DNA from 2 places in the Gynuella sp. genome. Region 1 is predicted to be linked to the other one. Evidence: predicted binding sites of a transcription regulator. Region 1 holds the regulator's gene; the other holds the start of a gene.
What was found. The regulator LexA, encoded in region 1, represses DNA repair genes until DNA is damaged. The targets are predictions, from matches to a motif close to TACTGTNTANNTANACAGTA.

Region 1 (3,701 bases):
CGCACTGGCAGGCACGTGCTCGTGAGGCCTATCGGGATGATCTGGAATGGCAGCAACGCAGCATTACCCACAGCCTGCTCAAAGCAAAAACCAAAGATCAGGATATGGACACCGTTTTGTCCAAGTGGCGAGAGAAAAACGAAGTGTTGATAAATCGCTGGCACCGCATGATGAAAGAAATCAAAACGGCCAACGATGTCGAGTTCAGTATGTACTCGGTCGCGATACGAGAGCTACTTGATTTATCCCAGGTGACCAAAATAGAGTAGGCGGATATCATTACATCAGGCTAGGTTATGAGTTCCGGACAAAGTTTTTTAATTGTTGATATCAGTATTACCGCTGAAGAATTAATAAAGTTGTACCGGGGCTCAGCGAATCAGGTCAGAGCCACGGCCAGAGATGGCCGTGTTGTTCGATTTCCAGCTCGTATCTTACAGCCATATGTGACCCGTTCAGGCGTGCAGGGAAGCTTCAGGATCATATTTGACGGACATCATAAATTTCAGAAGATTGAACGTTTATAGCCCGCTCAGTTCGCTTTTCAATATTCAACAGCTGAATGACAGACTATAATCCGCCAAATTTTTCAAAGGGCGGATACCGATGTACGACTTGTTGCGCAAAGGGCTTTTCTTACTTTCACCAGAAACGGCTCATGAAGCCTCCCTTGAACTGCTAGGGGCTGCAGCCCGCTTAAACCTGTCAGGCTGGGTGGGGAATAAGGTTTCTTCAAAACCCGTCCGGGTGATGGGAATTGATTTTCCAAATCCAGTCGGTCTGGCAGCAGGTATGGATAAAAATGGCGAATTTATCGATGGCCTTGCGGCACTGGGATTTGGTTTTATTGAAGTTGGCACAGTCACTCCCAGGCCGCAGCCGGGCAACCCTAAGCCCCGCTTGTTTCGCTTACCGGAAGCCGAGGCTATTATCAATCGCATGGGCTTTAACAACCACGGTATTGATCAATTGATTACCAATGTCCGGCAAAGTCGTTATGACGGAGTACTTGGCATAAACATTGGTAAAAACAAAGATACTGCCAGTGAGCAGGCCGTGGATGACTATTTGACCTGTTTGCGTAAAGCCTATCCGTATGCCTCATACATAACGATCAATATTTCCTCTCCCAATACCCCGGGTCTTCGTGATCTTCAGTTTGGCGATCAGCTGTCCAGTTTGCTGGCGGCACTGAAAGAAGAGCAGCTCCATCTTCAACAACAGATTGGCAAATATGTTCCACTGGCCGTCAAAATTGCACCGGATATGGATGAGGCAGGTATTGAACAAATCGCAGAAACTCTGATTAAGAATGGTATCGATGGCGTGATTGCCACCAATACCACCGTGAGCCGGGAAGGGGTCAAGCACTTGCTGCATGGGCAGGAACAGGGAGGTCTCAGTGGTCTGCCGGTGCTTGATATGGCGACTGAAACCCAGCGTTTAATGGTACAGGCCTTGGATGGCAGGCTGCCTGTAATGGGGGTTGGGGGGATTCTCAATGGCGAACACGCTTCAGAAAAAATACTGGCAGGTGCCGAACTGATTCAGTTGTATACCGGTTTTATCTATCGTGGTCCGAAGTTGATCACCGAGTGTGTAGAGGCGATACGCAATATTTAAGGATGTATTGTGTTAATGCCGAACAGAGCATTATGACCGTGCAACTTTGCAGTATTGTTTGATTAATACATAGGGGATAACACGCGACTATCCCAACAAAGTCAGGTTGGTGCCGATGCAGAAAGCGACCGTCGGTACGTAATAAAAAATCGCTTGCATAAAAAACACGCGCTGAATTTTGATATTCAGCGCATAAAACGAAGTGTTTTGAAAACTGACTAGTGGATTGTGTTTCTCAACACACCCACATATAAGCCCTCAATGGCAAAGTCATCTGATTTCAGGTCAACAAGGATATCATCGTAATCCTCGTTTTCGGCCACCAGAGTGACAGTATTGCGGCTTTTGTAAAACCGTTTGACCGTTACATCATTATTGATACGCGCCACAATGACATCACCGTTTTTGACTTGATCAGTCTTGTGTACTGCTATCAGGTCATCTTCCAGAATACCAATGTTTTTCATGCTAACACCTTTTACGCGCAACAAATAATCGGCTTTTGGATAGAAGAAGCTTTCTGGAAAATTCACCCGGTTCTCGATGTGCTCCGCCGCCAGAATCGGTGAGCCGGCAGCAACACTGCCTACAACGGGTAAACCCGCATCCAGATCTTCAGGCAGACGAATACCTCTGGAGGCACCGGGAATCATTTCAATTGCGCCCTTGCGGGCCAGGGCTTTTAAATGTTCTTCTGCAGCATTGGGTGAACGAAAGCCGAGTTTGGCGGCTATTTCTGCACGGGTAGGGGGCATGCCGTTATCATCCAGATACGATTTGATGAAATCAAAGACCTGTTGTTGGCGGGCGGTAAGCTTTACCATGATGGATTCCTGAATTTTTTTACAGTATTGGAAGTATATACAGCTGCCATTGGCCGTGCAACCTTGTCATCGCACTCCTGTTCGAGGGAAATAGATAAAGATAAACATACAAAATTAGTATTAGTGTTATGGTAAAGCCTTATGTTGATCTCGTTTTTTTGGGACAATGGTCAGCTTTTCGATGTGTTTTGGATTTTCATTTGCGATGAAAAGTAGCAGTCAGCTTTTTCCCGTTACATTATTTAAGGCCGATTTCTGGGAGGGCTATTCTGAAGATGTATATTTGTTAAAGCCTAACAATAGCCCTGATAAAACCGCTGAATTTGCGGTTACCCGTTTGGGCCATCCGGATGTTTGCCGTAATGGGCTGAGCCGTGGGGAGCCTGTCATTCTGTTACACGGTTTGTATGAAAACCGGACCGTCTGGATGTATGAACAACATGAGATGCTGTGCCAGCTGCTGAATGCCGGGGCAGATGTCTGGATCATGGAAATGCGCGGTCATGGCCTCTCCAAAGTCAATCACGATAGCCGTCAGAATCATTGGCGTAATTATGCCCGTTATGATTTACCCGCCTTACAACAGTTTATTCGTGAACAGAATCCGGCCAGACAGACATGGTTGGCCAGGGAGCAGGGGGCGGTTTCGCTGTTGCTGGCACTTGAATATGGTTTGTTGGATAAACAATCGGAGGACCGCTTTTTTGTGACCCGTCTGGGAGATCTTCTGCGTCGGGACTTTCCTGGGCTGATTTTGGCGCGCTCGCTGTTTAATCGAAAATCAAGGTTTATTCCAGCTGGCCGTAATGAATATGAGTCGCGCCTGGCTATCAAACAGATCTGGCGGCAAAAATCATGGTTTACCGGGCCGAAATCCCTCGATGGAAAAACTCCTTTGTTAAAAAGTATGCAGCAAAATCCGCTGTCCAACTTGTTTTATCTGTCGGACATGAATGATCCTCATCAGCGGAAGTTGATCAGCCGCGCAGGTTTTACTGTGGTTGAAGAGAAAGCGTTTTCAGAAGCCTTGTTGGTATCCTTGATAACTAACCCGGTACATAAAGTTGGTTGAGCAGGCTATGGTCGCTGGAAATGAATTGAGCCAATTTTCAAAAAATAATAATAGTCCTATTGGGTTTCTTTAATGTCTATTAACCCGGCAATCATATAAATCGTGCTGATCATCCTTGATGATTGCCACGGGAAATCTGGCGGTGGCTTGCGAAATGCCCAATCGCCGGACTGCTTTATTTC
Region 2 (3,701 bases), on a different contig from region 1:
CAGCAAACTGTGGTTTTGCGAGCAGTACTACCCTGCTTGCATCAAAACTATTTCTATTTTTCAGAGACTTCCTAACTAATACCTAACAAGATGCATTCATTTCAAGCGCTTTATATATCACGCTAAAAAAGACACAGCTGCTGCCCATCTCCACGTCCCCGGCTACGTATCCCCATACCCAAAAGGCGCACAGGCTTCTCCCTTCTCTTCCAGGCCTGTTCACATAGCGCTTTAAATATATCTGCATCAAAGCTACGGGTTGTACATTCAACAGTGGTCTGAGTGAAATCAGCAAAGCGAACCTTAACAAAAGCCTTGCCAAAGTATTCCGCGTTAATTTTGCTCATACGCTGACTCAACTCCAGATACAGCGACCCCATATTCGTCAGACAAGCACTAAGACCATGCACATCTTCGGCATAGGTGCGCTCAACACTCAAGGATTTCCGCTCCCTCGACACTTTCACCTCACGGTCATCAATACCCTGACTCATTTGATACAAATGTTCACCAAAGCTTCCATAGGACGCCACAAGCTCTTTCACCCCCTGCTTCTGCAGCTGACCACATGTATAAATACCCTGACGGTGCAAACGCTTGGAAGTCACCTTACCAACACCATGGATTCGATCAACAGAAAGATCTTTTACGAAATCAGCCACCTGTTCAGGTGTGATCACAAACAATCCATCTGGCTTACGCCAGTCGCTGGCAATCTTGGCAAGATACTTGTTTGGGGCGACCCCCGCAGATATGGTAATCCCGATCTGTTGTTTCACCTGAGCCTTGACAGTCCTAGCTATCAACGTCGCACTCCCCTGACAATGGTCAGTATCGGTGACATCAACATACGCTTCATCAAGCGATAAAGGCTCGATAAGCTCTGAATATTGTTTGAAGACTTCATGGATTTGTCTTGATGCTTCTCGATATGCATCAAAACGACTGGGAAGAACAATTAAATCGGGACAAAGGCGTAGAGCCTGAGCAGTAGGCATAGCTGAGCGTATACCAAAGTGGCGAGCCTCATAATTACAGGTAGACAAGACTCCACGGCGTCCAGTTCCACCAACAGCAACCGGACGTCCTTGCAATTCCGGGCGATCACGAATTTCGACGGCGGCATAAAAGCAATCGCAATCAAAATGGATGATTTTTCGCTGATGATTCACTCGCCAACACCCAACACTGTAAATAAATACAGCATTATTCAAATACAGGCGATTGTGTCAACAAGTGATCTTGACAACAGATACCACTAAGATGAGAAATCAAGGCATCCACAGCCGATGAACGACTTACTCCATTAGAACCAGATTATCCCGATGAATCAATTCCGGCTCAGAGATATACCCCAATATATCGAAAATTTCTTGACTGGCGTGGCGAAGTATTTTTCCGCAATCTGTCGCATCATAATTGATAAGACCAATGGCCACGAGGCGACCAGATTCTCCAATACAACTAACTGCCTCCCCACGCTTGAAATTGCCTTCGATACGATTCACTCCTACCGGCAACAAGCTGCGTCCTTTTCTAACCAACGCCAGCTCTGCACCTGCATCCAGAAATATACGTCCGCGGGTTTTCAGGTGCCCAGCCAACCACTGTTTACGTGCAACAATAGGCTCCTGGTCAGGAGTCAACAATGTGCCTATCGCTTCACCTGCCCACAGCCGGCGCAGAACATTTTCCTCCCGGCCTGCGCAAATAGCGGTAATCGCTCCGCTGCGGGAAGCTAATTTTGCCGCCCGTACTTTAGTCGCCATACCGCCACTGCCGAGCGCGCCTGCTCCCGAAGCCATAGCCACCAAGGAGGGATCTGTGGCCTTCGCCTGTGAGATCAAAGAAGCGTCTTTTGAATATCGCGGGTCTTTGTCAAAAAGTCCTTGCTGATCTGTCAAAATAATCAGCGCATCCGCTTCCATAAGATTTGCTACGAGAGCACCAAGAGTATCGTTATCACCAAACTTTATTTCGTCTGTAATAACCGTATCGTTTTCGTTAATGATTGGCATCACAGGCAGTGATAGCAATGTCCTCAGAGAATTTCTAGCATTAAGATAGCGCTTACGATCAGACAGATCCTCATGGGTTAACAATATCTGCGCAGTATGAATATGATGCTCTTTAAAACACTGCTCATAACACTGCACCAGACTAGTTTGTCCGACCGCAGCTGCGGCTTGTAGTGATTCCAGTTCTATGGGCCGGCGACTCCACCCCAATCGATGCATTCCTGCCGCCACAGCACCTGAGCTTACAAGAATTATCTGCACACCAGACCGGTGCAGATCCGCCAGCTGGTCAACCCAACCCTTGATTCTCTGGCAATCAAGGCCCTGACCATCATTGGTTAATAACGAAGAGCCAATTTTTACAACCCAGCGCTGTCCGCGAGTCAAAGGGGACTTAGAGTTCATTTATGTGTCTGATTATGTTTGGGTCAATACGAATCAGGAGCGATATTCAACTTCCACATCATCGTCAAAGTCATCATCATCGTTATCCTGGGCTTTTCGGGCTGCACGTCGTGCCCGGGCCAGCGATTCTATTTTTTCTCTGGCCTCAGTTTCAACCAAATTACGATGCAATTGCTCCTGCTCTGCCAGTTCAGAGTTTTCTTCAAGTATCTGCTTACGTTCTTCGAGAAACTCCATGACTTTCTGACAGACATCTTCAGTTCCTGTTTTTGAGATCGCCGAAACCCTAAAAACAGGCCCCTGCCAGTTCAACGCATCGATTAAGGCCTGACAACGGCTTTCCCGTTCATCCTCTGGTAACAAGTCCAACTTGTTCAACACCAGCCAGCGTTCACGTTTTGCCAATTCAGGAGAAAATTGATTTAGTTCGTTAATAATGATTTTGGCCTGCTCTGCTGGATCGGCTTCATCAAAAGGTGCCATATCGACCAGATGCAACAATATGCGAGTACGCACCAGATGTTTTAAGAATCTGATACCCAAACCTGCACCTTCGGAAGCACCTTCGATAATTCCTGGCACATCCGCAATAACAAAACTGCGGGAATATTCCGTACGAACCACTCCCAAATTAGGAACCAAGGTGGTAAACGGATAATCAGCAACCTTGGGTTTGGCCGCAGATACTGCGCGAATAAAAGTAGACTTACCGGCATTTGGCAACCCCAGCAGGCCGACGTCTGCCAGCACTTTCAATTCCAGCTTGATATTACGACTTTCACCCAGAGAGCCCTTGGTAAATTGCCGGGGAGCTCGGTTCACACTGGATTTAAAGCGAGTGTTTCCAAGGCCATGAAACCCCCCTTGAGCAATCTTAAAAACCTGTCCGTGCTGGGTAAGATCAACGAGCACCTCATCGGTATCCTCATCAATGACAGATGTTCCCACCGGTACCACCAACACTGTATCCTCGCCTTTTTTACCGGTCATATCCTTGCCTCGCCCATTTTCACCACTTTCTGCGCGATATTTCCGAATGTAGCGATAATCGATAAGGGTATTCACATTCTCGTCTGCCTTAACCAGGACGCTGCCACCATCGCCACCGTCTCCACCATTAGGGCCGCCTTTGGCAATGAACTTTTCCCGCAGGAAACTGACACAACCGTCACCGCCTTTACCGGCTTCTATATAAACACTTGCTTCATCTACAAACTTCATGGTTTTGTCCGAAATATCGAAATCTGGTTACGTTAGTTTAACTAATATTTCGTAACC

Region 2: a site for LexA is predicted at 1,187-1,206, ahead of dinB (DNA polymerase IV). Genes of this name have one in related genera too.

The regions. Positions count from the first base shown of each region.
Region 1 is NZ_JBNKSF010000019.1:83,551-87,251, reverse strand. It holds gene ACQY6I_RS07580 (NAD-glutamate dehydrogenase) at 1-269, shown strand, start outside; gene ACQY6I_RS07575 (DUF2835 domain-containing protein) at 297-527, shown strand; gene ACQY6I_RS07570 (quinone-dependent dihydroorotate dehydrogenase) at 607-1,623, shown strand; gene lexA (transcriptional repressor LexA) at 1,842-2,447, opposite strand; gene ACQY6I_RS07560 (alpha/beta hydrolase) at 2,653-3,519, shown strand.
Region 2 is NZ_JBNKSF010000059.1:115,884-119,584, reverse strand. It holds gene dinB (DNA polymerase IV) at 123-1,172, opposite strand; gene proB (glutamate 5-kinase) at 1,299-2,423, opposite strand; gene cgtA (Obg family GTPase CgtA) at 2,457-3,644, opposite strand.